2 regions of the Clostridium saccharoperbutylacetonicum N1-4(HMT) genome follow, and region 2 is predicted to be linked to the other one. Evidence: a T-box and tRNA genes for the amino acid it is inferred to sense, from the RefSeq annotation. Region 2 holds a T-box; the other holds one or more tRNA genes.
The links. The T-box of region 2 lies ahead of alaS (alanine--tRNA ligase). A T-box ahead of a tRNA ligase gene usually reads a tRNA of that ligase, here a tRNA-Ala.

Region 1 (15,522 bases), 1.4 Mb from region 2:
TGCTAATTAATTCTTTCGAATAAGGCAACTCATTAGCTTTTTCAATTTCATTATTTACATATTTAATATTTTCATAAAAATAGCAATCTTTATTTATAAGTCGAATATCACTTATTTCCTCTGTAGAAAACCCCATAATTGGAGATCTCATTAAAGCTATCATTGGGATATCCTGCAAAGGATTATCAATCACTTTTAGAAGGGAAATTATCGTTCTAATCTCAATTGATTCAAAATAACCTGTTCCTGTATCTGCATATGCTGGTATTCCTTCTGCACCTAACTCATCAAGCATGCTTTCAGACCAATTCTTTGTTGCCCTAAGAAGAATTACTATATCTTTATATTTTAATGGTCTATATTCTCCTGTTTCCTTATCTAAAACCTTAAAAACATTCTCAACACTTTGAGACATTAATTCCTTAATTCTTCTCGCAACAATTCTTCCCTCTAAAATAACATTGTTTATTTCTTCATGCTCTTCAATATCTTCTTCTATTAATTCTTCAGATTGCTTATTTACTATATTAAGCTCTATCGCCCCACCAACAATCATATTATTATTTTTTTCTTTAAAATTTGCACCTAAATTTAATGCTTCCTCATCTGAATATTCAAGTTCTCCAACAGTTTCAGACATTACTTCTTTGAAAATATAATTAACTCCATCAATAACTTCTTTTCTACTTCTAAAGTTTTTAAATAATTGAATTTTTCTATTTCTACCTTGATCTAATTGATAGTTATTATATTTTTCAATAAACAGCTCAGGTTTTGCCTGCCTAAATCTATATATACTTTGTTTTACATCACCAACCATAAATACATTAGGATTTTCATTCTCTTTCCTAGAAACTAAATTTATGATAGTTTCTTGTACATTATTTGAGTCTTGATATTCATCAACAAGAACTTCTTCAAAGTATTCTTTAAATCCAATAGCAACATTGGAAGGAACTATATTTTTTTCTTCATCATAATCAATTAAAATCTGTAAACATAAGTGTTCTAAATCATTAAAATCTAGTAAATTTCTCTCTCTCTTTTTATTACTAAATTTTTTATCAAATTGCAAAACAATGCTCGATAGTTTTTTTATATATGGATATGCGCCTCTAATATTACTTATCATTTGCTCTGGTGTTACTGAAAATGTATTATTAATTAATTCTGTTATTTTCTTTTTAATATCATCCCGTATTTTTTTTACAGTACTTTGTGCTATCTCATCAGAAATTTCACTCTTTTTAATAGTCTTTAATCTATTAAAACTTATTGCTGATAGTGCTTTATACATTTCATCTAATCCATTTTCAACTGATTCATAAGCATTTTTTATATAACTTAGTTCACTTTCAAAATTCTCTCTATATGCTTCTAATTCTTCAGTTTCAGTAATTATTTCAATGGCCTTTTCCATCGCCTTTATATATCCACTGATTTCAATCTTAATGCTTTTAGATAACACATTAACCCATTTAGTTTTATTTAATTCCTCTAATGAACTGATATTAAAAGCTTCTGCATTATCTTTAAGCCATTTTTCTGGCCATGGACCAGACATAATAAAACTATGTAAATCTAGAACTAAATCTTTTAAATTCTCATCATTTTTATAACTACTGAAAGCCTCAATTAAGTTAATAAATTCTTGATCCTCTTCATCATATTTTTCTTCAAAAAGCTCTTCTATTACTTCTGATTTTATTAATATTATCTCTGTTTGATCACCTATCCTAAATGATGGATCCAAATCAACCTTATGAAAATTATTTTTAATTACATCTAAACAAAATGAGTGCATAGTAGTAATATTAGCTCTATTTAATAAAGTTAATTGTTTTTGTAAATTTTTTGAGTTTGGATTTTTTTCTAATTCCTTTGATATAGCGTCAGCTATTCTTTCTTTCATTTCTGCTGCTGCTGCATTAGTAAATGTAACTACTAATAATTTATCTATATCAACTGGATTTTCTTCATTAGTTATTATTTTTATAATTCTTTCTACTAGAACAGCGGTTTTACCAGATCCAGCTGCTGCTGCAACTAATAAGTTACAATTTCTAGTTTTAATTGCACTTAGCTGCTCATTAGTCCATTTTGTTTCTCCCATATATTAATCTCTCCTACTTCTAATTAAAATAATCCAAACTATAATAGAAACTGTTTCACACTATTCTTTATTATCATTAACTTAAATTAAATCATCTGAATTTTCTTCTTCACTCAAGTCATTTATATCCTTCTTTATATTTTTCCAAATATCATTTGTTGCTTTTTTTGTTATTACATTATACTTGTTATCTTTTATAGTTGTATCAAATTGACATATAGATGAAAAATCACAATACTCACAATGAGTTTTATTAGATCTTTTAGTTGGCTGTATTTTTATTTCACCACTTAACATTTCTTCACATAATTCAACCATCTTTTTATTAACATATTCTCTAAGCAATGTAAATTCCTCTTCAGTAATAACATCACTATTAGACTTAAATTCTCCATCAGTCTTAAATGCAGCTGGTATAATTAACGAGTAACCATCAATGTCTTTATCCATTGCCCTAACTACTCTAGCATCTTTTAAAATTAAACCTTTTAATTTTAAATTATTTAACACCTCTTTTTCAATTTCCTCTAATTCCATTTCCCTATTGTTTTTTATTATAGGATCATCTATTTTAAAATATAATATAGCTCCTGGTTTTGCTTGTTTATTCAAAATATATTTAGAGTTTCTAATAAGTGCATCTAAATATACTAATAACTGCATCTGTAGACCATAATAGAGTTCATTTAACTCAAATTTTTTGCTTCCAGTTTTATAATCTATAACTCTAATATACGTTTCTCCATCTAAATCTAACGTATCTATCCTATCAATTCTACCTTGAAGATATACCTTTTCATCAGAACTTAGATCTAAAGTTATAGCTTCCCCAGAATTATAATCTCCAAATTTAAATTCAGTCTTAAATACTTCAAACTCGCCTTTTCCTATTTGGTTTGCTATAACTGAAACTGATTTAGATATTACTCTCTTAAACCTTTTAGTTAAATATTTAAATTTATTTGTACTATTTAATATTGAATTACTTTCTGAATTTAATTTTTTATCAATAATATTAGATACTATTTCTTTACATTTTTCATTATTTAATTCTGACCATAATATACCTTCTTCTTTAACTTTATTAGTAAAAGAATCTAACATTTCATGAACAAATGATCCTAGATCTGGAGGTGCAAATTCATATATTTTTCTATTTTTCGCTTTTAGCCCATATTGAACAAAATAAGAAAAAGGACATTCAGCATATTTTTCTAATCGTGAAACACTAAATACTAGTTTCCCCATATCATTTTGATAAAGCTCTCTAAGCTTCTTTTTAGCAACTCTATCACCTACATTTGAATATGTAAGTCCCTTAAAAATATTTTCAACCTTCTCTTTATATTTCTGATTTTCTTTAAACCAATTATAAACTTCTGGCCAATAAGCTTCTATATCTTCTTTATCAAAATCTCTCCTTACAGCAACTATGAGTTCATTGAACGTTGGAATAGGAGATATAACCTTTGTAAATTTATTTCTTGTGTTATCTAAGTTATAGATTGAACTCTCTTCTATTAGCTTAGGAAATATCTTCTTTGTTCTATGTATGACTGTTGATGGTCTTAAAGATTTGCCTTCAAAATCAGCCATTGGGTATGATAATATTAGGCGCTCACTGCTTATTGTTAATGCTGTATATAATATATATTGCTCTTCAAACACCTTATTTCTTGTCGTTGCAGCTAAATTTATTCCAACTTCACTTAATATTTCTCTATCTCTATCAGATAATATTCCTTCATCCTTTTTAGCAGCAGGAAATACACCATCATTAACTCCAACTATATAAAGTACTTTCACTTCTCTTCCTTTGATTCTTGCTACATCTCCAATATTTACTTGATCTAATGCAATTGGTATAACTCCTATTTCTTCATTTTCAAATCCTGAATTTAATATTTTAAAAAACTCAAAATAATCTATTATCTCTTCTCCAATTACGTCAACTGCTTGATCTAATATATCTATAACTATACTTTGAACTTGACTATATTCTTTAACCTTATCTTCTAGCCCTATTTCTTCAAAATTTTTAATCCATTGATCTATTCTTTCAAATGCATTTATATCAATTAAAAATTCATAAATAGCTGCGCACATATCTTTAACTTTATGCTTTCCATTTATTTTATTATGAAATATAATGAGAGGCCTTCTTATTTCCTCCATAACTTCAGCAATTGATATTTGTTCATTCGTTATATCTTCATTATTATTAAACCATTTTTCAGAAATTATTTCGTCCACAGTCCATTTGTATCCTTTAATCCCGTGCTCCAATATAAAGTTTTCTAAAATATCTATATATGAACTATCAATCCCAGTTAACCCACTTTTCAAATATTTAAATACGCTCTCATAAGACCAATTTTTAGATAAAATTTCAAAAGAAGAACTTATAAGTATAATTAGAGGGTTACTTAATAACTGAATTTTCTTATCCAAAAAATATGGTATATCATAATCTTTAAAAATTACAGCAGTTATTTTTTCATAATCCTCTATATTTCTGCATACAACAGATATATCTTTATACCTATATCCTTTATTTCTAACAAGTTCTGTGATGCTTTTAGCAACTCTCTCGACTTCATCATAAATATTATTTGCCTTGTAAAGTTCTATGCTATTACATTTTTCAAAATACTTATTAAATGGATAATTAAAAAAGTATTTTTCTATATGACAAAGCTCACTGTTATGTTTAAATCTATATGGCATAGAACTGTTTAGATAAATAGGTTTATCATAAGCTATATTATTTTCGCTCATTATTTTTAATATCTTATTTTCTGTATTTTTTGTTACATTAAATATATTAGTTACATCTTTATCATTATCTTTGAATGGTTGAGCATCCATACAGAGAGTTATATTAACTCTTTTACATCGCTTAGCTAATAATTTTAATATTTCTAACTGTTGGGGAGTAAAAGTAGTAAATTCATCAACCCATACTTCCGAATCAACATAAGCATTACATTTCAATAATTTTTCACTTAATAACGTTAGTTCATCATCTCCATCAATATAATTTTCATGCATTTTCAAATTGAAAGCTTCATAAATTACATCTAATTCTTTAAGTTTTTTTATCAATTCAACATTATCTATATTCTTATCTATTTCTTGAAAACTTTGTGGATTTATATTATATTTTTTAAATTCAGAAATTACTTCTGATATGATTCCATAGAATCCTTGCTCCTTAGATATTTTTTTAAAATAAGTTAAATTATCCATATTTTCATTTAGTACACGGTGAATTAACATGTTCTTTCCAGACTCTTTTATTATTTCTTTAACACGTCCTCCATATTCTTCAAAAACTTCACGAGTCATTTTCTTGAAACTCAGCACTTCCGTTCTTAAAAAAGCCTTTTCTCCAATTGAATGTAAAATTTTATTTTCAGTTGTAAATGTATATTGTTCTGGTACTAATAAAATTAATTTGTTTTCAAAATTTTCTCCATATATGTTTTCTTTTATTTCATTAATACAAAATCTGCTTTTACCTGTTCCTGCTCTTCCATAAATAAATCTTATGCTCATATACATTTTCCCTCACATATTAATTATAGTTTGTATCTTCTCTAAATATCTCCATAATTATAATATCCATATATTCACCATCTACATAAATATTATTCTTTTTTATTCTACCTTCAACAAATCCGCATTTTATATAACAATTTATCGCTCTTAAATTATTTTTAATAACTTCTAATTCAACCTTCATAGCATTTAATTCACCAAATAAGTATCGTAATAATGTTTTTATAGAATCTTGCCCATATCCCCTTCCCCAATAACTACTTCCAATCGTTATGCCAATAGAATATATCAATTTATCATAAATTTCTTTATACGTTATAAAACCAATTAAAATGTCATTTTCATTAATTATACTAAAAGCTTTTCTTAAATTTATTTCTTCACCGTTATCTTGTATAGTATTATGTCTTATATTAAATTTTCTTACATTTTCCTCATTAGATATCTTATATAACATTCCAATATCTTCTTGTTCCAATGGCCTCAAAGATACTTTATAACCTTTAAGCATATTCCACCTTCTTAAGTTAATTAATATATCATCCTATTCTCTTATTATAATATACTAAATGCTATTTCTCTTTCAAAATAATAATTAATTTAAATTTATTATATAATTTAAAATTAATTATTTGTAGGCGCCTTTTTACACTAGAACATAAAAAAAACACCTAACATAATGTTAGATGTTTTGGCGGAGGATCCGGGATTTGAACCCGGGCGCCAGTTACCCGACCTACGCCCTTAGCAGGGGCGCCTCTTCAGCCACTTGAGTAATCCTCCATGTGCCCTACATATTTAAAATATGGCGGAAAGATAGGGATTCGAACCCTAGGTACGCTCACACGCACGCCGGTTTTCAAGACCGGTGCCTTAAACCAACTCGACCATCTTTCCGTAACTCACAAAAACTATTATATCAACCAAATTTACTATTGTCAACAATTTATTATAATTAATTTGGTTTTACTACACATTAATCTTTTATCCTAAGTAAAATCAAAATGCATTTTTGAAAATATTAATTACTTGAACTTATATCTTATCTATCCAACCTATATCATTAAAATGATTAGATCCTTAACCACTTTTATAACATCTAATAAAAATATTTTTAGACAAAAAAAATGGCGGAAAGATAGGGATTCGAACCCTAGGTACGCTCACACGCACGCCGGTTTTCAAGACCGGTGCCTTAAACCAACTCGACCATCTTTCCACGTCTCACGACAGATATCATTATATCAATCAATTAGACATGTGTCAACAACTTTTTAATAATTTATTCTATTTTTTTTGTACATACTATATCTACTCCAGTATTCATTACATTTTTACAAACAATATCTCCTATATTTATAGGTGTACTTACATAAATCCTACCAAGCACTTTAGAAAATTCTATCCAAAAATGTTTTTCTATAGGTTTATTACTTTTTACTGAAACTACTTTGTAGTTTTGGCTACCTCTAATTCTAACCAGACTTGTAAATACATCTTTAGATGTCATACTTACTTCCTCCTAAATTTCATTAAATTCTTTAATTCTTCCTACCAAAATTTTAGAATCCATAGAATCATCTACAATATTTAAGATACTTTTATTCATCTCCCTTGCTAATATCTTCATAATCTTCATATTGCAATATGACCCATTACACCCACCAAGACCTATACCAGTACGTCTTTTAACACCTTCTATAGTTCTAGCACCTAAAGGTCTTCTTATAGAATCAACAATTTCTCCTTCAGTAATATTATTACACCTACAAATAATATTTGCATATCGCTTATCTAAAGCTATTATTTTATTTTTCTGCTCTTTAGACATATTACTAAATACGTATTCCTCTCTTTTTTTATCTATATAATCTCTTTTTTTAGTTATATTCATATTTGTTTTTATTTTTTCTTCTATTTCTTGAGCAATAGCAGGCGCAATAGTAACTTTGGCATAGTTATTTCCAGAAATTCTTATATATCCATCTTCCAAATTACTATCATCTATAAACATATTACTTTGATTATATACTTCAGTAAATATACTATTTATTGACTCTCTGTTTATATTTTTTAATGAATTTTGAGATAATATCAAATCATTTTCAAAACTTAATATTTTATCACTCTTTATTCCAATTAGATTTCCACCTATCACACAAGGAACATTTATAATAAATGTATCTTCATCTATATAATTTATAATAACAGTATTTATATTTTCTTCTAACTTTTCATCTAATAATATACATCTTACTTTCTTATTTTTCGAATTGCATTCCATTTCATTATGTTCATCATTAAAAACTTCATTAGGAATTGTATTTACCACAAATTTGCAAGTAAATTTATTCTTATTTGTTGTAACCTTAAATCCTTTAGAAATAGATTTTATATCTATAACCTCTTCTTCTAATCTAAAATTAACCCCATTATCTACTGCAACCTCAGCATAAGAAACAGCTAAATTATATGGTGATATTATTGAAATATTTTCTGAATATAAAGCTTTACTAGCATTTACTTTTAAATTAGGCTCTATCTTACTAATTTCTTCATTATTAACTATATGTACTCCATCAATTTCTCTGATTTTTATTTTTTCATACATATCGTCAATTATATAAGCTTTTGTTTCATTTAAATTAACTTTTAATAGTCCAACTTTTTTGTATGAAAGATTAAACTTTTCACAATGACTTTTAATCAAATTCATTCCTCTAAACTCTAATGAACTCATCAAATCATTTTCTGCTTCTGACCCATCAAAAATAATTGCTGTATTTGCAAAAGAAATATCATTGGCTACATCATAATCTTTTTCAATTAAAGCTATATTCAAATTATACTTTGAAAGTTCATATGCTACAGCACATCCAATTATTCCCCCACCTAAAATTAACACATCATAATCCATAACTAATCCTCCAAATCTGAAACTATAAACTTATTTAGCTTTAATTCTGATATAATTAAATTAATATCTTCCTGATTCTCAGCAGCTATTGTATGAATATGAACTCCATTAGTCAATGCTGATAACAACTTAGCTTCTTGTGCTTTATATCTTTCTATAAATTTATTTAAATCGTTATAATTCTTAATCATCAGCATTCCCTTTATCTCACCATATAATGGATGTTCTACTATTACATCTTCAATCATTCCACCATATTTAATTACTATACTTAATTCATTAAACATATCTTCTTCTGAATGCATTACTGCAATAATCGCCTTAACCTTATTTTGATTTGCATTAATTATATATCCATCTGGAGTTGCTATTATATTATTACCTTTTGCCCTAAGAATAGCTATATCCTTTACTATAACTTGCCTAGTAACACAGTATTTTTTAGCTATAAAACTTCCTTTTAGGGGCTCTTCGCTCTCTAACAATAATTTAACTATGTACTCTCTTCTCTCAATAGAATTCATATTTACCTCCTATTCTAATTACAATTATCACAAATATATACTATTTCTATATACTTATTTTCCTTTAACATATCCACATTATGATGATATCTAACACAATCTATTATATCTTGATTCTCTTGACCAATGACTTTTAATAATTCTACTCCAATTTTAGGATGATTATAATAATTAATTATTCTCGTATTTTTATTATACTTTAAAAATTTACCAAAGGTAATCTTATTTATAATTATAATAATACTTTTATATATTATATTTAATTTAACTTTAGATTTTCCTATATCATGTAATAATGCACATTTACACATTATATATTCATCAATATCATGTATATTATTAGATCTAATATATTCTATTGCAGCTTTACATACTCTTATAGAATGCTGTCGTTCTGCTTTAGTAATTTTCATAAATAAACTCAATTCAAGATTACTAAGATACATATTTAACATTTTAAAATCATCTTTAATAAATAATGATTCTATTGCCCAATAAAATTGTTTAATCCTATATGCTATCATAATATAATTTCTCCTATTGAATATTTTAACCAATATTAAAAAGCCATAAATATTTATATAACAAAAAAAGTTATGAATTACTTCATAACTTTATTTTGGTGGAGATAAAGAGATTCGAACTCTTGACCCCCTGCGTGCAAGGCAGGTGCTCTCCCAGCTGAGCTATACCCCCATGGTGGACCTTCAGGGACTCGAACCCTAGACCTACCGGTTATGAGCCGGTTGCTCTAACCAACTGAGCTAAAGATCCCTTTATTAACTTACCTGGCAATTTCCTACTCTCCCACACAGTCTCCCATGCAGTACCATCAGCGTAATAGACCTTAACTTTCCTGTTCGGAATGGGAAGGAGTGTTACCTCTATGCCATCATCACCAGATATTACAAAGAAAATTATACTTATTAATATACAATATGTCAAGTAATTTTAAGTAATATTCTTTCAAAATTGCACATAGTTTTTTAATGTATTGTTTTACAACTTAACTAATTGGTCAAGCCCTCGACCTATTAGTATCAGTCAGCTAAATATGTTACCATACTTACACCTCTGACCTATCAACCTTGTAGTCTTCAAGGGGTCTTACTAGCTTATGCTATGGGAAATCTCATCTTGAGGGGGGCTTCACACTTAGATGCTTTCAGCGTTTATCCCTTCCCGACTTAGCTACCCAGCTATGCTTCTGGCGAAACAACTGGTACACCATAGGTCAGTCCATCCCGGTCCTCTCGTACTAAGGACAGCTCCTCTCAAATTTCCTACGCCCGCGACGGATAGGGACCGAACTGTCTCACGACGTTCTGAACCCAGCTCGCGTGCCGCTTTAATGGGCGAACAGCCCAACCCTTGGGACCTACTTCAGCCCCAGGATGCGACGAGCCGACATCGAGGTGCCAAACCTCCCCGTCGATGTGAACTCTTGGGGGAGATCAGCCTGTTATCCCCGAGGTAGCTTTTATCCGTTGAGCGATGGCCCTCCCACGAGGTACCACCGGATCACTAAGCCCGACTTTCGTCCCTGCTCCACTTGTAGGTGTCGCAGTCAGGCTCCCTTCTGCCTTTGCACTCTTCGAACGATTTCCGACCGTTCTGAGGGAACCTTTGGGCGCCTCCGTTACATTTTAGGAGGCGACCGCCCCAGTCAAACTGCCCACCTAACAATGTCCTGTCACCAGTTTCATGGCATCCAGTTAGAACTTCAATACTATCAGGGTGGTATCCCAACAACGACTCCACTAAAGCTGACGCCCTAGTTTCCCAGTCTCCCACCTATCCTGTACAGACAATACCGAAATTCAATGCTAAGCTACAGTAAAGCTCTACGGGGTCTTTCCGTCCAATCGCGGGTAGCGAGCATCTTCACTCGCACTACAACTTCGCCGGATTTGCAGTTGAGACAGTGCACAAGTCATTACGCCATTCGTGCGGGTCAGAACTTACCTGACAAGGAATTTCGCTACCTTAGGACCGTTATAGTTACGGCCGCCGTTTACTGGGGCTTAAGTTCATACCTTCGCATTGCTGCTAAGTATTCCCCTTAACCTTCCAGCACCGGGCAGGCGTCAGCCCCTATACATCAGCTTTCGCTTTAGCAGAGACCTGTGTTTTTGTTAAACAGTTGCTTGTGCCTATTCTCTGCGACCTGCTTTCGCAGGCACCCCTTCTCCCGAAGTTACGGGGTCAATTTGCCTAGTTCCTTAACTGCAATTCTTCCGTCGGCCTTAGGATTCTCTCCTCATCTACCTGTGTCGGTTTGCGGTACGGGCACTACTTCTCTCTCTAGATGCTTTTCTTGGAAGCATGGAATCAGATACTTCGGTTCCGTAGAACCTTCCCCATCACGCCTCAGAATTGTTGGAACGGATTTGCCAATCCCAACTCCCTAAACGCTTAGACTAGCATCCAATAGCTAGCACATCCTATCCTTCTCCGTCACACCCTCGATATTAACGATAATAGTGGTATTGGAATATCAACCAATTGTCCATCGACTACGCCTTTCGGCCTCGCCTTAGGTCCCGACTAACCCTGAGAAGACAAACTTTACTCAGGAAACCTTAGATATTCGGCCTGTAGGATTCTCACCTACATCTCGCTACTAATGCCAACATTCTCACTCGTAATCAGTCCACCGCTCCTTTCGGTACGACTTCAGCCCGATTACGACGCTCCTCTACCGCTCACGTATAAACGTGAACCCGTAGCTTCGGTGGTAAGTTTGAGCCCCGGACATTTTCGGCGCAGGATCTCTTGACTAGTGAGCTATTACGCACTCTTTTAATGAGTGGCTGCTTCTAAGCCAACATCCTAGTTGTCTTAGAAATCCCACATCCTTTTCCACTTAACTTACACTTTGGGACCTTAGCTGACGATCTGGGCTGTTTCCCTTTTGACCATGGAACTTATCTTTCACAGTCTGACTGCCGGACTGATAGTATATGGCATTCGGAGTTTGATAAGGTTCGGTAAGCGCTATGCCCCCTAGCCTATTCAGTGCTCTACCTCCACTACTCACATTTTCCGACGCTAGCCCTAAAGCTATTTCGAGGAGAACCAGCTATATCCGAGTTCGATTGGAATTTCTCCGCTATCCACAGCTCATCCCATGCTTTTTCAACAGCAACGTGGTTCGGTCCTCCACGAGGTTTTACCCTCGCTTCAACCTGGCCATGGATAGGTCACCCGGTTTCGGGTCTACAGCATGCAACTAATCGCCCTATTAAGACTCGGTTTCCCTTCGGCTCCGTACCTTAAGTACTTAACCTCGCTACATACCGTAACTCGTTGGCTCGTTCTACAAAAAGCACATCATCACACACGTAAGGTGCTCTGATCGGTTGTAGGCATATGGTTTCAGGTTCTATTTCACTCCCCTCCCGGGGTTCTTTTCACCTTTCCCTCACGGTACTGCTTCACTATCGGTCATCAGGTAGTATTTAGCCTTGGGAGGTGGTCCTCCCTGCTTCCCACAAGGTTTCACGTGTCTCGTGGTACTCTGGTGCAGAACTGTTCATTATCATTTTCACCTACAGGACTATTACCCCCTATGGTCCAACTTTCCAGTTGTGTTCGGTTAACAATAATTTCACGTTATGTTCTGTCCGCAACCCCAGAGATAAATCTCTGGTTTGGGCTCTTTCCTTTTCGCTCGCCGCTACTAAGAAAATCGATTTTTCTTTCTCTTCCTCCAGGTACTTAGATGTTTCAGTTCCCTGGGTTTACCTTCATAAAGCTATGTATTCACTTTATGATACATGGGGTTTCCCATGTGAGTTTCCTCATTCGGAAATCTTCGGATCTCTGACTATGTGCGTCTACCCGAAGCTTATCGCAGCTTATCGCGTCCTTCATCGGCTCCTGATGCCAAGGCATTCACCATACGCCCTTTGTAGCTTGACCTATTTATTAGTCATATCACAAAGAATATATATTCTTGGCTTTGTTGTATTTTTTATACATCAAATCTATGTGCAATTTTCAAAGAACAATAATTGATTCAATTACTAAATTAAATCAAATGGTGGAGATTAAGGGATTCGAACCCTTGACCCCCTGCGTGCAAGGCAGGTGCTCTCCCAACTGAGCTAAACCCCCATATCTTTTGAAAGACCTAGTCTTTCAAAATTGAACAGAACAAATACTTTAAGCAACCTGTCGAGTAAGTATTTTAATTTGATACATAAATGTATCTGTACTAGTCAGACATCATGCTGATCTAGATTTCTCCATAGAAAGGAGGTGATCCAGCCGCAGGTTCTCCTACGGCTACCTTGTTACGACTTCACCCCAATCGCTGACCCTACCTTAGGTCGCTGCCTCGCTTGCGCGTTAGCTCACGAACTTTGGGTATTGCCAACTCTCATGGTGTGACGGGCGGTGTGTACAAGGCCCGGGAACGTATTCACCGCGACATTCTGATTCGCGATTACTAGCAACTCCAGCTTCATGTAGGCGAGTTTCAGCCTACAATCCGAACTGAGACTGGTTTTAAAGTTTGGCTCCACCTCGCGGTTTAGCATCTCTCTGTACCAGCCATTGTAGCACGTGTGTAGCCCTAGACATAAGGGGCATGATGATTTGACGTCATCCCCACCTTCCTCCCGGTTAACCCGGGCAGTCTCGCTAGAGTGCTCAACTAAATGGTAGCAACTAACAATAAGGGTTGCGCTCGTTGCGGGACTTAACCCAACATCTCACGACACGAGCTGACGACAACCATGCACCACCTGTCTTCCTGCCCCGAAGGGCTTCCTCCATTACAGAGTAATTCAGGAGATGTCAAGTCTAGGTAAGGTTCTTCGCGTTGCTTCGAATTAAACCACATGCTCCGCTGCTTGTGCGGGCCCCCGTCAATTCCTTTGAGTTTTAATCTTGCGACCGTACTCCCCAGGCGGAATACTTAATGCGTTAGCGGCGGCACGGAGGTCATGACAACCCCCACACCTAGTATTCATCGTTTACGGCGTGGACTACCAGGGTATCTAATCCTGTTTGCTCCCCACGCTTTCGAGCCTCAGTGTCAGTTACAGTCCAGAAAGTCGCCTTCGCCACTGGTATTCTTCCTAATCTCTACGCATTTCACCGCTACACTAGGAATTCTACTTTCCTCTCCTGCACTCTAGATATCCAGTTTGGAATGCAGCACCCAGGTTAAGCCCGAGTATTTCACATCCCACTTAAATATCCACCTACGCTCCCTTTACGCCCAGTAAATCCGGACAACGCTTGCCACCTACGTATTACCGCGGCTGCTGGCACGTAGTTAGCCGTGGCTTCCTCCTCAGGTACCGTCATTATCGTCCCTGAAGACAGAGCTTTACAATCCGAAGACCGTCATCACTCACGCGGCGTTGCTGCATCAGGGTTTCCCCCATTGTGCAATATTCCCCACTGCTGCCTCCCGTAGGAGTCTGGGCCGTGTCTCAGTCCCAATGTGGCCGATCACCCTCTCAGGTCGGCTACGCATCGTCGCCTTGGTGAGCCGTTACCTCACCAACTAGCTAATGCGACGCGGGTCCATCTCATAGCGGATTACTCCTTTAATTGCTGCACCATGCGGTGCTACAATCTTATGCGGTATTAATCTTCCTTTCGAAAGGCTATTCCCCTCTATGAGGCAGGTTACCCACGTGTTACTCACCCGTCCGCCGCTAATCCATTCCCGAAGGAACTTCATCGCTCGACTTGCATGTGTTAAGCACGCCGCCAGCGTTCGTCCTGAGCCAGGATCAAACTCTCAATAAAAAGTTTAATCTTAGCTTACTCAAATAAAAATTGCTGGTTTACTTAAATATATTTATCTTATTCTGTTCAATTTTCAAAGACCATTTTCTTTCTTACAGCTTTCGCTGTAATCTTTTGTTTGTTTTTGTCACCCTCAAGCGACTTCACTAGTATATCACTTAACTTTAGCTTTGTCAACAACATTTTAATAGTATTTAAAATGTTAACACTATATGCTATAGTCGTAATTTTCTCAAGTTCTTTCACTCTTAGCGACGTGTTTTATATTAACATAATATTTATATGTTTTTACATAATATATTGCAATTAAATTAATTTAAATTAGTTATTCTCTATTTATTTACTTTTTCTTTTATTTTTCTAACTATGATACGCTAGGATCATTTGACATTGTTTACTAAGATTTTATTGTTTAAACTTGCAAAAAATTAAGATTACTAATGATAAATTTGAATTTATCGTTAGTAATCTTATTCATATAAAATTCAGTTAATATTATTCTTCTGAAGTTTCATCACTTTCATTAATAGAATCTTCTTCTGATTCGTCACTACCTAATATTTTAGCAATTGCAACAACTTTTTCATCATCACTGGTTCTCATTAATGTTACTCCCATTGCAGATCTGCTAGTAACTG
Region 2 (15,522 bases):
CGTAATTGTATCTTCATTAGATTTTAATGGCTTATCTATAGCTTTATTATAAGAAACAGTAAAAAATAATACCATTACAAATAGAAAAAAGATACCTATGAGTACGAATTTTCTAAATGATTTATGCTTATTCATAACTTCTCCTAGATATAATTAAAAGTAAATAGTCTCAAAAGACCATTTACTTTAATTATATTTATTTTATTTAATATTTAAAGTACTTTTAGTAAATTACTTCTTACTTCTACTAATCGTTCTTCTTCTTTCAGCACTATCTAAAATTCTTTTTCTCATTCTGATAGACTTTGGTGTAACTTCTACTAATTCATCAGCATTTATGAATTCTAAACATTGTTCAAGAGACATTTCAAGTGGCGGAGTCAATTTTAATGCATCATCAGCACCTGATGATCTTGTATTGGTAAGTTTCTTCATTTTACATACATTGATTTCAAGATCTTCTGCTCTTGCAGAAACTCCAACAACCATACCACCATACACTGGAACACCAGCTCCTATAAATAACTGACCTCTTTCTTGAGCACTAAATAATCCATATGCTATTGAATCTCCAGTTTCGAAAGATACTATTGATCCTCTGCTTCTACCTGGGATTTCACCTTTATATTTTTCGTATGAATGGAATACGTGATTCATGATTCCATTACCCTTTGTATCAGTCATTAATTCACTTCTAAATCCAATAAGACCTCTAGCTGGAACTGTGAATTCTAATCTTGTATATCCATTAACTGCTGATGTCATATTAACCATTTCAGCTTTTCTAGGTCCAAGCTTTTCCATAACTGGCCCCATAAATTCTTCTGGAACATCTATTGTTAAGTATTCAATTGGTTCTTCCTTATGTCCATTGTGTTCTCTAAAGATAACATTAGCTTTTGAAACTTGGAATTCATAACCTTCTCTTCTCATTGTTTCAATAAGAACAGAAAGATGAAGTTCTCCTCTTCCTGAAACTTCAAAACAATCTGGAGTAAGTTCATTTACTCTTAAACTTACATTAGTTTCAAGTTCTTTCATTAATCTATCTCTTAAATGTCTTGATGTTACAAATTCACCTTCTTGACCTGCAAATGGTGAATCATTAACCATAAAGTTCATGTTTAATGTTGGTTCATCTATTTCTAAGAATGGAAGTGCTTCTGGTGCTGAAGAGTCTGCTATAGTATCACCTATATTTGCATCAAGAACACCACTTACTGCAACTATATCTCCCATTGAAGCTTCTTCTGCTTCTTCTCTTTTCAATCCCTTGTATGTAAATATACTAGTTATTTTGAAATTAGAGTTTGAACCATCACTTTTTAATAAAGATACTGTTTGATTTCTTTTTACTGTACCTCTATGTATTTTACCAATTGCAATTTTACCAACAAATGCATTTGTATCTAATGTACTTACAAGCATTTGAAGTGGTTCATCTACATATCCTTCTGGTGGTGCAACATATTTCACTATTGTTTCAAATATAGGATTCATATCATTATTATCATCATCTACACTATATTTTGCAAAACCTTCTCTAGCTGATGCATAAATAATTTGGAAATCTAATTGTTCATCATTAGCTCCAAGTTCTACAAATAAGTCAAATACTTCATCTATAACATCTGTTGGTCTAGCATTAGGTTTATCTATCTTGTTAATTATAACGATTGGTTTTAATCCCAATTCTAATGATTTCTTTAAAACGAATTTAGTTTGTGGCATTGGACCTTCATAAGAGTCAACAACAAGTAAAACTGAGTCGACCATCTTAAGTACACGCTCAACTTCTCCACCGAAATCAGCATGCCCTGGAGTATCTACTATATTTATTTTTATATCATTATAAATTACAGCAGTATTTTTTGAAAGAATTGTAATTCCTCTTTCCTTTTCTAAGTCATTAGAATCCATTACTCTTTCTTCTACTTTTTCATTTGCTCTAAATGTATGACTTTGTTTTAATAGAGCATCAACTAATGTTGTCTTACCATGGTCAACGTGGGCAATAATTGCTATATTTCTAATATCTTCTCTTTTTGTTAATTCCATATTTATTCCTCCAAACAGTTTGTAAACTGTGATTTTATATTTTTTATGTAAACCTATAACTTTTTTCTTCAAAAAGAAAATTGGATACTTAAAGCACCCAATTTCCTACGCAACTATTTTAAATTTTACTCTTTTCGAGAATAAAAGTCAAGGCTCTTACAAATTAATTATAATTTCTATCTTCAAAAATCATTAATAATTATAATTATTATAATTAAATTAATTAATTACGAAAATTAGATATATTAAAATTCCATAATTATTGGTAATATCATTGGCTTTCTCTTAGTTTTTTCATAAAGGAATTCTCTAAGTTCATCTCTCATTTTAGACTTTAATGTTGCCCAATCAGTAATCTGCTTTTCTTCACAATTCTTTAGAACAGATTTAACTAATTCTCTGGCATCATCCATAAGCCCTTCAGATTCTCTTACATATACAAATCCTCTTGAAATTATGTCTGGCCCTGATACAACTCTGCCGGTTTGCTTTTCTATAGTTACTACTATTGTTAATATACCATCTTGTGAAAGGTGTTTTCTATCTCTTAGAACAATATTTCCAACATCTCCAACACCAAGCCCATCAACAAATACTTGGCCTGACACAACTGTTCCAATTTTTTTGATGCCATTTCTAGCAACTTCAATTATATCTCCATTTTCCGGTATTAACAAATTGTTTTCCGGAAGACCAATTTCCATTGCTACCTCTCCATGTTTCTTTAAATGTCTATATTCACCATGGACTGGTATAAAAAACTTTGGTTTTACTAACGCTTGCATTAACTTCAATTCTTCTTGACAAGCATGACCTGATACATGTATTTTTTCCTCAGAACCATATATTACTTGTGCACCCTTTTTAAATAATTGATTTATAACCTTAGAAACAAGCTTCTCATTTCCAGGAATTGGTGTAGCTGAAATAATAACCGTATCTCCTGGAACAATATTTACTTTTCTATGTTCCGAAGCTGCCATTCTAGCAAGAGCAGACAGTGGTTCCCCCTGACTTCCAGTTGTTATAACAACAACCCTCTCATTAGGGTACTTTGATATCTGATCTATAGGAATTAATATCTCTTTCTCAAGTTTCAGATATCCTAATTCAACTGCTACTTGCACAATATTTTCCATACTTCTTCCAGATACTGCAACTTTTTTATCATAAGCTTCTGCTGCTGTAATAATCTGTTGAATCCTATGAATATTAGACGCAAAGGTAGCAACAATTAATCTGCCTTTAGCTTTACCAAATAGCTTTAAAAAGGTTTCCCCTACAACTTTTTCTGTCATTGTATATCCTGGTCTTTCAACATTTGTTGAATCCGCCATCATTACTAGAACACCTTTTCTACCTAATTCAGCAAGTCTTCCAAAATCCATCCTTTCCCCATCAATTGGGGTATAATCAATTTTAAAATCTCCTGTATGAAGTACAACACCAAGTGGTGTATGAATTGCAATTGCAACCGAATCTGCAATCGAGTGATTAGTTTTTATAAATTCTACCGAAACACTGTCAAGCTTAATTATATCTTTTGGTTTTACTTTTATTAATTCTGTTGAAGATAGTAAGCCATGCTCTTTAAGTTTAGTCTCAACTATTCCAAGCGTAAGCTTAGTTCCATATACAGGAACATTCAATTGTCTCAACACATATGGTAATGCTCCTATATGATCTTCATGTCCATGAGTTAAAAATATTCCCTTGATTTTTTCAACGTTTTTAATTAGATATGAAACATCTGGTATTACAATATCTATACCAAACATATCATCATCTGGGAATTTTAATCCACAGTCTATTACAATAATATCTTCTTTATATTCAATAGCTGTTATGTTTTTCCCAATCTCGTTTATACCACCAAGAGGAATTATTTTTATCTTCGCTCTTTCATTTTTCATACTTCCCCTCCTTTTTTAAATTTTATTTATAAACAAAGGTCTTTATAAAAGCCTTTTATTCATCAATTAACTATTCTGACATTCATCACAGATACCATAAAACTTAACACTATGGTCCAAAATCTTAAATTTGTATTGCTTTTCAATTGCCGCTTCAAGGTCCTCTAATAAATCATCCTGAACTTCTAAAACCTTATGACAATTATTACAAACAAGATGGTGATGTCTATGCGTTTCATTTGAATGCATTATTTCATATCTATTGCATCCATCATTTAATTCTAATCTAGAGATAACACCTAATTCTTCTAACAAAAGAATAGTTCTGTATACTGTTGCCAAGCCAATTTCCGGGCAACTCTTTTTCACTTTATCATATATTTCTTCTGCTGTTAAATGCTGCCCTTCATTTTCAATTATTGTATCAACAATTGACCTTCTTTGTGGCGTTAATTTATAACCCTTTTTCTTTAGATTTTCCTTCAAGGCATCCATATCAATTAAATTAGATACTTCCATACTAACACCTCACTTTTGTATTATTCTTCTATTAATCCATCTTCATCCATAAGAGTATTATATGTTTCTAATACCATTTCAAATTCTTCATCATCATCTTCTAATGCTATAAAGATCTCGCTTCCATCTCCATCTTTAAAGATTTTAAAAGCATAGGCTTCATCAGTTTCATCATCTGCTGGCGTAGCAACGATATACTGACCTTTAAGTTTTTCTATTTCAAAGTATATCACAACCTCAAATTTAACATCATTTCCATCTTGATCAGGTATATATACATATTTTGCATCTTTATCCATAAATCCATTCCTTTCTTTTAATAATATTATTTTTTATATAAATTAGTATATACGTTTCAATTATCAATTATCAATGTTCAATTAATAGCAAAAGATTAAATAAGAAAGTTCATATAACTAAATATGTAATCAGTAAATACGCTTTTCTCTTAAAATTTCTTAAATTCAAATGAACAACTTTAATCATAACCTATATATTTTATTTTCTTGAAATCATATCCAAATATCCTTGAAGTATAAATGTTGATGCAACTTTATCAACTATTTTTTTTCTCTTATTTCTTGATAAGTCTGCTTCAAGCATAGCCCTATGTGCTGCAACCGTTGTTAAACGTTCATCCCAAAATTTCACTTCAAGCTTAAGTTCTTCTTCAAGCAATTTGCCAAAAGCCATTATAATTTCACCTGATGGTCCTATTGTTCCGTTCATATTTTTAGGTAATCCTATTAATATAACTTTAGCATCATATTGATCACAGAAGTTCTTTATTTCTTGAATATCCTTTTCTTTATTCGTTCTTCTTATTGTTGTCAACCCTTGTGCTGTAAACCCTAAAGGATCACTTACAGCCACTCCTATAGTTTTTTGACCAACATCCAATCCTAGTATTCTCAAATTTTAACCCCTCTCGCAGTATATGAAAAAATTAAAAGCGCCCGTTATAAACGGGCACTCTCTACTTTATCTCTAAATAAGACTTTATAACTTCTTCTAGTATGTCATCTCTTTCGAGTTTTCTTACTAAAGCTCTTGCTCCGTTGTAATTAGTGATGTAAGTAGGGTCTCCTGAAAGCAAATATCCAACTAATTGGTTTATAGGATTATATCCTTTTTCTTTTAACGAATTATAAACCTCTGTTAATATTGTTTTTGTAAGAGCTTCTTTATTCTTACTTAAATCAAATTGCATTGTATGTTCAATATTATTACTCATAAAAATGTTGCTTTATGCAACTCCCCCCCTTAATCATTTAATAAGGAAACGATGTCCATATATATCTATTATTAACTTTATATTTTTATTTATTCAATAATCTATATCTAGATTATAACCTATAATTTATAAAAAGTATACTATTTTACTAAAGTTCCAACTATTTTATATGCTTCTTTTATTGCATCTTGGATTTTTTCTGGTAACTTTCCACCTGCTTGAGCCATGTCTGGTCTTCCACCACCACCGCCTCCAAGTATAGCCGATACCTCTTTAATTAACTTCCCACAATGAGCACCTTTTGCAACTGCATCTTTAGCTGCCATCGCACATATTGTAACTTTTCCTGCATTAGCACTCATAAGTAAAACAATACTTCTTTCAACTTTATCTCTTACTTTTTCACATACATCTCTTAAAGCATCGCCATCAACATCTTTTAATTCATATGCAACAACATTAACATCATTAACATTTTTTGCACTTGCAATAATATCATCTATTCCCATTGTTGCGAATTTAGATTTTAAAACTGCAATTTCTTTGTCTTTTTCTTTTAATTCTTTAGCTTGTTGATCAAGTTTGCTTAATAATTCTTTTTCTGAACACTTAAGCTTACTTGAAGCTTCTTTTAACAAATCTTTCTTTTCATTAACTAATTTGTATGCTTCTTTTCCAACCACTGCTTCTATTCTTCTAGTACCTGCAGCAATACCGCTTTCAGATATAATTTTAAACAAACCTATTTTACCAGTATTATCTATATGTGTTCCACCACATAATTCTTTAGAATATTCTCCAGCCATTACAACTCTAACCTTATCAGAATATTTATCATCAAATATACCTATAGCTCCGCTGTTTTTAGCCTCTTGAAGATCCATTACTTTAGTAACAACTGTAGTTACACTTGTTATTGCTTCATTAACTAAATCCTCAACTTTAGTGATTTCTTCTTCAGTCATTGCTTCAAAATGTGAAAAGTCAAATCTTAATCTATCATGACTAACATATGATCCTGCTTGATGAACGTGAGATCCTAAAACTGTAACTAATGCCTTATCTAAAAGGTGAGTTGCAGTATGATTTCTTTTTATATTTTCACGTCTTTCTTTATCTACTTCAATTGTAACTTTATCTCCAGATTTAAGTTCTCCAGATAAAACTTCTACAAAATGAACTATTTTACCACCGATATTCTTTTTAGTATCAACAACTTGTGCCTTAAAACCATCATTAAATATAAAACCTGTATCACCTATTTGTCCACCCATTTCGGCATATAATGGAGTGACATCAGTAACAACAATAGCTTTATTTCCTTCAGTAATGCTTTCTACAAAATCTTCACCTTCAATTAAGCATTTAACTTCTGCATTTAAAGCATCATTATCATATCCATCAAATATTGTTTCTATATCAGCAGGGATAGCATCTAAAGTCTTAACATCTGTTCCCATATAATTAGAAACTTTTCTTGCACTTCTAGCTCTTTCCCTTTGAATTTTCATTTCTTCATTAAATGCATCTTCATCTAATGATAAACCTTCGTCTTCTAATATTTCCTTCGTAAGTTCCATAGGGAATCCAAAAGTATCGTATAATTTAAATCCATCAGCGCCTTTTAAAATTGTTTCTTTATTTTCTTTTAATTCACCAATAAATCCATTTAATATTTCCATACCAGAATCTAAAGTTTCTCTAAATTTATCTTCTTCAATTTTTATAACTTTTTTAATATATTCTTTCTTAGCTTCAAGTTCTGGATATGCTTCTTTTGAATCTCTTATAACAACATCACATAAGTTACAAAGATACGCATCATTAATCCCTAAAGTTTTTCCATGTCTAGCAGCTCTTCTAAGAAGTCTTCTAAGCACATATCCTCTGCCTTCATTTGATGGCATTACATCATCAGAAATCATGAAAGTTATTGATCTTATATGATCTGTTATTATTCTCAATGAAATATCAGACTTGCTGTCGTCACCATACTTAACATTAGCAAGTTTAGAAACTTCACTCAATATATTTTCTAATGTATCAATTTCAAATACACTGTTTTTACTTTGCATTACAACTGAAAGTCTTTCAAGTCCCATACCAGTATCTATATTAGTACTTGCAAGTCTTTCATAGTTTCCTTTTCCATCTCCATCAAATTGAGTAAATACAAGATTCCATACTTCAATTATTTTATCTGCATCTGACAAAGCACTAAATTCTTCTGAATTAGTAGGTACTTCATCTGTTCTGCTAAAATGAATTTCTGTACAAGGGCCACAAGGTCCTGCACCATGTTCCCAGAAATTATCTTCTTTTCCCAATCTAAATATATGACTCTTATCTACATCTGTAAGTGTAGTCCAAAATTCATATGCTTCATCATCATCTAAATATATTGTTACATATAATTTTTCTTTTGGCATTTCTAAAACTTCAGTTAAGAATTCCCACGCCCATGGGATTATTTCTTTTTTAAAATAATCTCCAAAGGAAAAGTTTCCTAGCATTTCAAAGAAAGTACAATGTCTGCTTGTTATTCCAACATTCTCAATATCACCTGTTCTAACACATTTTTGACAAGTTGTTATTCTTTTCTTTGGTGGTTCTTGAAGTCCTGTAAAATATGGTTTTAATGGAGCCATACCAGCATTTATTAATAATAAACTCTTATCATTTTTAGGAACTAAAGAAAAACTTTCTAATTTCAAATGTTCTTTACTCTCAAAAAATTCTAGATATGCTTTTCTTAAATCATTTGTTTTTGTAAATTTCATAAATTATTCCTCCATATATCATTATGTATTTTAAATAACTGTGGTATATACTTTGCACTTTAAATTGGTAATAGTAAACTTCTTACACATATTCCAAGGTATAGTTTTCCTTAATAATTGCTTCATCAATTGTTATGTCTAATAAAACATAAAAAAGCCCTCTCCCTAAATATAATCCTAGGGACGAAAGGCAAAATTTCCGCGGTACCACCCTAATTATGTGTAAACAAAACACATCACTTAGTTAATTATAGCTCCTAGGCAGCTTCAAAATAATATAGTAAAAAGTTTTCACCAACCACTTTTTCTCTAAATATCTATAATAAATTTACTTATCCTAATCATCACTTATTATTTAATTATTTCATGAAAATTATATTTCATATAAATAATTATGTCAATAATCAATTCTCAATGATTGTTGATCAATAGTCAATTATTAAAGAGCAATAAATGTTGATTTTATTTGGAAATCCTTAGGGTTTTAGCAATTATTCTTGTAACAAATATACCTAATAAATACAAAAAACGAAATGTATTTAAATATTTCAGTGGTTCTTCTACATTGTAGTAATATTGAATCGCTGTATTTAAAACAAATAATAATTTATATCATCATATAAAGCCTTAATTATTACAGCAATTGGAACTACTAATACCATTCCAATAAATCCTCCAAATTTTTCACCTATTAATAATAGCACTATTATTACAAGTGGATGCATTTCTGTACTATCACCTGTAATCTTAGGTGATAAAATATCACCTTCTAATTGTTGAATAACAAACATCCCAATAATAACCCAAAGTGCCTTAATTGGAGAATCCAAGAGTGCAACTATAACTGCTGGTACAGCTCCAAATATTGGACCAAAATACGGTATTATATTTAAAATTGCATTCAAAATCGAAATCCACAAAGGAAATTTTACTTTTAATACTACTAATAATATAAAAGTTAATACTCCTATTAATCCTGACAAGAATAATTGACTTGTGATATATCTAGTCAACACCTTATCTATATTATATAAAAATTTTTTAACTAATCCCCTCTTTTCAGTTGGAAGAAATAGCAAAATCTTGTTATATATTTTGTTTCCATCACAAAGAAAATAATAAATAACAATTGGTATTATTGCAAAGGAAATAATATTGTCACTAAATCCAATTAAATTATCTACAGAATTTTCTGTAAAGGTAACCCAAAGTTCATTTCCTCTTTCTAAAAACTCATTATATACCACATTGCTTACAGTTGAATTATTCAAATTAAATTTTCTAAAGACCTCATCCATAAAATTACTTATATTATCAAATATATTGCTTACATTTGTTATTTCCTTAAACAATGCTGGAACTATCACTATTATGCATGAGGCAACAATTCCTAATATTAATAATATAACCAAAATAGATGCTGCTCTTTTACTTACTTTAAACTTTATTATAAATGTATCTCTAATTGGGCTTAATGTATAAGATAATATAAATGATATAATCATAACATTTACTATTGTATTGAATGATTTACTTAAAAAGTAAGCTAAAATAAATATTATACCGCATGATAAAACCAAACCAAATAAAATTATCTTCTTATGCTTTCTTAACTCCATTGCACTTCTCCATATTATGTGGCATTGTTTTAAACAATACCCCTTCATTTCCTGTGTATAATATATATTTTTCTCCAAGAATACATTTATTCAAAAGAATTATTTGTTTTCCCTTTATCATCTTATCTATAAATCCTGAACTTATGACAATGGCTTTTATACTGTAATCTTCAATATCTATAATCATATCTTCTAAAACGCCTTTAACATCTCCTAAAACATCAATTACCTCTAAATATTTTATTTCTTTAAAAGCTAATCCGCTTCCTTGTCTGATAGAATCTATTATTATATCCTCACCAATATCAACAACATCTTGTATGTCTATATAATTACTTTTTGAAAAAAAATGGCTATTTGATACTTTAAAGCCTAAAACTCTTCCCAAGTGGAAATCTATAAATAAATCCTCAATGATTCCTATTTTTTTTCCGTTAATATTGTAAATCTTCTTAAAAAAGAAATCCCTAGTTTTAAACAAATTGCATACCTCCAAATAGCTATATAAAATTCACATTATTTATATAGTCTCCAAAGAAAGGAAAATTATTCATTATGAAACTATCGGTTTCATTATCTTCTTAAAAGAAAAGCGCCTAAATATAATACTTCTTAAATTACTAAAGAATTATATTTAAACGCTTATTATTCCTATTTCATTGAATCAACAATGCTGTCTGTAACAGCTTCCATTGAATCTTCATCTTTTTCTGCCATAGCTGAGGTTATTGTCATCTCACTCTCTAAGATTGTCATATCCTTCATTTCTTCTATGAGTTCCCCCATCAATTTTGCTGATTGAGGAGCCCACGAACCATTCTCTACAAGTGCAAAAGTACGTTTTTGAAGATTTAATGCTTTCATATCCATTATGAAATTATGCATTGGCGGATATATCTTTAAATTGTAAGTTACTGAAACCAGTACAACATGACTATACTTAAAAGCTTCAGAAATCAAATACGAAACATGAGTACTTGACACATCATACATGGATACCTTGGTAACTCCTTTTTTTACCAATCTTGTTGCTAAATCATTTGCTGCTGCTTCGGTATTTCCATACATAGATGCATAAACTATTAACACGCCTTTCTCTTCTGGCTCATAACGGCTCCACTTATCATATTTATCTAATAAATAACCAAAATCATTACGCCATACTGGACCATGTAAAGGGCATATATACTTAATTTCTAAACCTGCTGCCTTCTTTAATAAGGCTTGAACATGAGGACCATACTTTCCTACTATATTTGTATAGTATCTTCTTGCATCATCAAGCCAGTCACGATCAAAATCAACTTCATCATTGAAGAGTTTTCCATCTAATGCACCAAAGGAACCAAAGGCATCAGCTGAAAATAACACTCCATTTGTTGCATCATATGTCACCATAGCTTCTGGCCAATGAACCATTGGCGCAGCCACAAAAGCAACATTATGCTTTCCAAAAGACATTGTATCTCCTTCTTTTACTTGTATTACATTATCTCCAATATCAAATCCAAATTGATGCATGAATAAAAGTGCTTTTTCTGTACATACAATCTTAACCTTTGGATATCTAAGAACAATTTCTTCAATACATGCTGCATGATCAGGTTCCATATGATTTATAACCATATAATCTAATTTTCTTTCTCCCAAAACACCCTTTATATTTTCAAGGAATTGACGACAAATTGACCAATCTACTGTATCAAATAGCACAGTCTTTTCATCTAAAAGTAAGTATGAATTATATGAAACCCCTCTTGGAATAGGATGGACATTTTCAAAAAGAGCTAATCGTCGATCATTACCACCAATCCAATATAAATCTTCAGTTATATTTCTAACACAATACATGTAATAAATCCTCCTTTACTATCAAAACATTTTATTTTTACACTTTATCATATATATTTTGCAATTATAAATTATAAGTTAATTACGAAAGCTCTATGGAGAAACTTCATTCTTATTCCATGACTTTCCAAATCAAGACATACCTACTAACTATGATTTATCAATATTTATTTTTATATCTAAAGAATTATCTAATTAATAATTAACAAATAATACAAAAACTAAATTTCTATAAACATACTCTTTTCTTCACCACATGCAGGGCAAGTCCATTCTTCAGGTATATTTTCAAATAAAGTTCCTGGAGCAATTTCTCCTTCAGCATCTCCTAAACCTGGATCATATTCATAACCGCAACCATTACATACATAATGTTTCCATGTCGGAGTAACTTTCTTTGGGATAGCTCTTTTCATCTTCTTCATTGGTGGTGCTTCCTTCTTTGGTTCCCCATTATCTAAAGCAGCAGTAAGTAGTGGTAATATTTCATTTACATCTCCTACTATTCCATAATCCGCGTTTTTAAATATTTTAGCATTAGGGTTAATATTTACAGCTACGATTGTAGTAGCGTCTTTTATGCCTTTTAAATGCTGACCTGCTCCTGAAATACCACAGGCAATATAAAGATTTCCATTAAACTTTTGTCCTGACATACCTACATACCTATCTATTGGAAGATATTTAAGGGTTTCAGCTACTGGACGAGAACATCCAACAGTTCCCCCAACTGCAGCTGCTAAATCTTCTATAAGACTCATATTTGCCTTTTCACCAATACCTTGTCCAGCACTTACCACTCTATCAGCCTTACTAATTGAAGTATTCATAGGAATTGCTACAGTAAAGTCGTAGCCTTCTTTCTTTAAAGCTTCCACAAGCGAACTAACCTTTTCATCAGCACTTCCATCTTTAAAGATAACTTTCTTACGATAACCTGTGATAGGACCTCTTTGAGCTCCTTTTACTACCTGTTCATTCTTTGGCATCTTACCTATAATACTTGCTGCAATAACAACACGTTGAATTTCATTTGTTCCTTCATATATTGTACAAATCTTGGCATCTCTATAAGCACGTTCAACTTCCATACCTTTAAGATATCCACTTCCTCCAAATATTTGAAGAGCATCATTTACAATTTCAAGGCAAACATCTGATGCATATTGCTTAGCCATAGCAGCTTCCATGCTATAGTGTTCATGGTTTTCCTTAAGTTCTGCTGCACTATAAATCAGCATTCTAGCTGCTCTAAGTTTTGTTGCCATATCTGCTAGTTTAAAAGCTATAATTTGATTTTGACAAATTGGTTTACCAAATTGAATTCTTTCTTTTGAATATTCAAGTGCATTTTCATAAGCACCTTGAGCTATTCCAAGAGCTTGAGCTGCAATACCAATACGTCCACCATCTAATGTAGACATTGCAATCTTAAAACCGTCTCCTTCTTTTCCTAACAAGTTTTCTTTAGGAACTTTCACCTCATTAAATATGAGCTCTGCTGTTACTGAAGAACGAATTCCCATCTTATCGTAATGTTTGCCAAAACTAAAGCCTTCCCATCCTTTTTCAACTATAAAAGCACTTATTCCACGAGTTCCAATATCAGGTGTAGTTACTGCAAAAACAATATAAATATCTGCTTCACCACCATTAGTAATGAATATCTTTTCTCCATTTAAAATATAATGATCTCCATCTAAGACAGCAGTAGTTTCTGTACCACCTGCATCACTTCCAGCATTTTCTTCAGTAAGTCCAAAGGCACCAAGTTTTTCTCCTTTTGCTAATGGCACTAAGTATTTTTGCTTTTGTTCTTTACTTCCAAAAGCTGCAATTGGATATGTTCCTAAGGATGTATGAGCAGAAAGTATTACACCTGTACCACCATCAACTCTTGATAATTCTTCAACAGCAATTGCATAACTTATTACATCTAAGCCTGCTCCTCCATATTCTTTTGAATAAGGAATTCCCATCATTCCCATTTGGGCTAACTTTTCAACAGCTTCAGAAGGGAATTTATTTTCCTGATCTAACATAAATGCAATAGGTTTAACTTCCTCTTCAGCAAATTCTCTAATTCTTGCTCTTAAATTTTCATGTTGCTCTGTAGTCTTAAAAAACATAATCGCGCCTCCTAATATATTCTTTATTTTCAAATGAATCCCTTAAATGTATACCTGAACCGTATAATTTTATTCTATACTTTATTGGTATACTTTTCAACTTACATCTTCTCTTTTTTAGTTCATAATTATTTTAATACGTTCATATTCCATCATATTTTTAACGTGTAATCATTTTTTCTCTTATTTTCTTTAATATTCATTGATTTGCCTCCTATTTAAATATATATGTTCCAATTATTAATTAATTACAAAAGTTAAAAGTATAACTTTTATATGTGTAGATATCCAAATTAATAATCAAACTTATAACCGGAATATGTATGCATCATCGAGAAATAATAATCATAACACTACACTAGAAATTAGACACATTTTTCTGGAAGCAGGCATGTGAAATTGAGCTGATGATGGTTGTTAATGGGGGCTTGTTTCATTTCAGCTTGTCCAGATTTTACATCTGGAGCACGCTGAAATGACGACAAGCCACCATTTAGAACCTTCCAGCGAAAATTTCACTAGTCCTGTGGAAGATAAATGTATCTGATTTCGATAATTGTTGAATAAGTCTAATTCTCGCTTTGGATATCTTTCCAAATATAAAAGTTCCATAGGAGAAAGTCAGTGTAGCTAAATATAAAATTTGTACACTCACCTTTCTTTCAGAATTTTTTAAAATAAGATATACAATTTAATTTAAACTTAATTATATTTTTTATTCCATAAAAAATGATAGCTAAGAGTCTACAAAACTCTTAGCTATCATTTTTATAACACTTCTTGAATTATTCCACCGCCAACTACTATTTCATTATCATAAAATACGACTGACTGCCCTTTAGTTATTGCCCTTTGCTTTTCTTTAAACGAAACTTTTATTCTTCCATTTCCCATTGGAGTTAAAAGCGCCTCTGCAGGTTTAGCTGAATACCTAACCTTTGCTGTAACTTCTATTTCTTTTTCAAGTTTATCAAAAGGAATGAAATTAACAGCAGTTGCAATCAAATCAGTTTTGAATATATCATCTTCTGATCCAAGTATAACTTCGTTTGTTTTTGCATTTATACCAGTTACAAAAACTGGCCTTCCTAAAGAAAGTCCAAGCCCTTTTCTTTGCCCTATGGTATAATATACAATTCCTTTATGTTTACCAATAACATTGCCTTCCTTATCAACAAAATTACCCGGCTTAACTCTGTCTGGCTTTGCTTCTAAGATATATCTTCCATGATTATTATCTGGAATAAAACAAATTTCCTCACTATCTTTTTTGTTATGAACAGCAAGACCAATTTCTTTTGCTATTTCTCTTATTTTTGTCTTTTCATATTCTCCACAAGGCATCAATGTATGTTCTAATTGCTCTTGAGTGAAATTATATAATGCATAAGTTTGATCTTTTCTATCATCATCTGATCT

Region 1: it has a tRNA-Ala gene. The T-box ahead of alaS (alanine--tRNA ligase) is inferred to sense a tRNA for this amino acid. The anticodon was not compared.

What each region holds. Positions count from the first base shown of each region.
Region 1 covers NC_020291.1:8,801-24,322, reverse strand. The annotation lists gene addA (helicase-exonuclease AddAB subunit AddA) at 1-2,113, opposite strand, end outside; gene addB (helicase-exonuclease AddAB subunit AddB) at 2,195-5,671, opposite strand; gene CSPA_RS00105 (GNAT family N-acetyltransferase) at 5,691-6,185, opposite strand; tRNA gene CSPA_RS00100 (tRNA-Ser) at 6,367-6,457, opposite strand; tRNA gene CSPA_RS00095 (tRNA-Ser) at 6,481-6,571, opposite strand; tRNA gene CSPA_RS00090 (tRNA-Ser) at 6,803-6,893, opposite strand; gene CSPA_RS00085 (DUF1667 domain-containing protein) at 6,957-7,184, opposite strand; gene CSPA_RS00080 (NAD(P)/FAD-dependent oxidoreductase) at 7,197-8,591, opposite strand; gene CSPA_RS00075 (transcription repressor NadR) at 8,594-9,115, opposite strand; gene CSPA_RS00070 (HD domain-containing protein) at 9,130-9,639, opposite strand; tRNA gene CSPA_RS00065 (tRNA-Ala) at 9,736-9,811, opposite strand; tRNA gene CSPA_RS00060 (tRNA-Ile) at 9,813-9,889, opposite strand; rRNA gene rrf (5S ribosomal RNA) at 9,902-10,018, opposite strand; rRNA gene CSPA_RS00050 (23S ribosomal RNA) at 10,130-13,039, opposite strand; tRNA gene CSPA_RS00045 (tRNA-Ala) at 13,159-13,234, opposite strand; rRNA gene CSPA_RS00040 (16S ribosomal RNA) at 13,372-14,884, opposite strand; gene gyrA (DNA gyrase subunit A) at 15,380-15,522, opposite strand, start outside.
Region 2 covers NC_020291.1:1,368,089-1,383,610, reverse strand. The annotation lists gene mltG (endolytic transglycosylase MltG) at 1-135, opposite strand, end outside; gene typA (translational GTPase TypA) at 232-2,058, opposite strand; gene CSPA_RS06120 (ribonuclease J) at 2,304-3,971, opposite strand; gene CSPA_RS06115 (Fur family transcriptional regulator) at 4,038-4,490, opposite strand; gene CSPA_RS06110 (DUF1292 domain-containing protein) at 4,511-4,789, opposite strand; gene ruvX (Holliday junction resolvase RuvX) at 4,989-5,405, opposite strand; gene CSPA_RS06100 (IreB family regulatory phosphoprotein) at 5,467-5,724, opposite strand; gene alaS (alanine--tRNA ligase) at 5,865-8,504, opposite strand; T-box leader at 8,681-8,858, opposite strand; gene CSPA_RS06090 (AI-2E family transporter) at 9,095-10,123, opposite strand; gene CSPA_RS06085 (PRC-barrel domain-containing protein) at 10,104-10,604, opposite strand; gene CSPA_RS06080 (FprA family A-type flavoprotein) at 10,775-11,974, opposite strand; gene CSPA_RS29050 (acyl-CoA dehydrogenase family protein) at 12,196-14,103, opposite strand; gene mnmA (tRNA 2-thiouridine(34) synthase MnmA) at 14,872-15,522, opposite strand, start outside.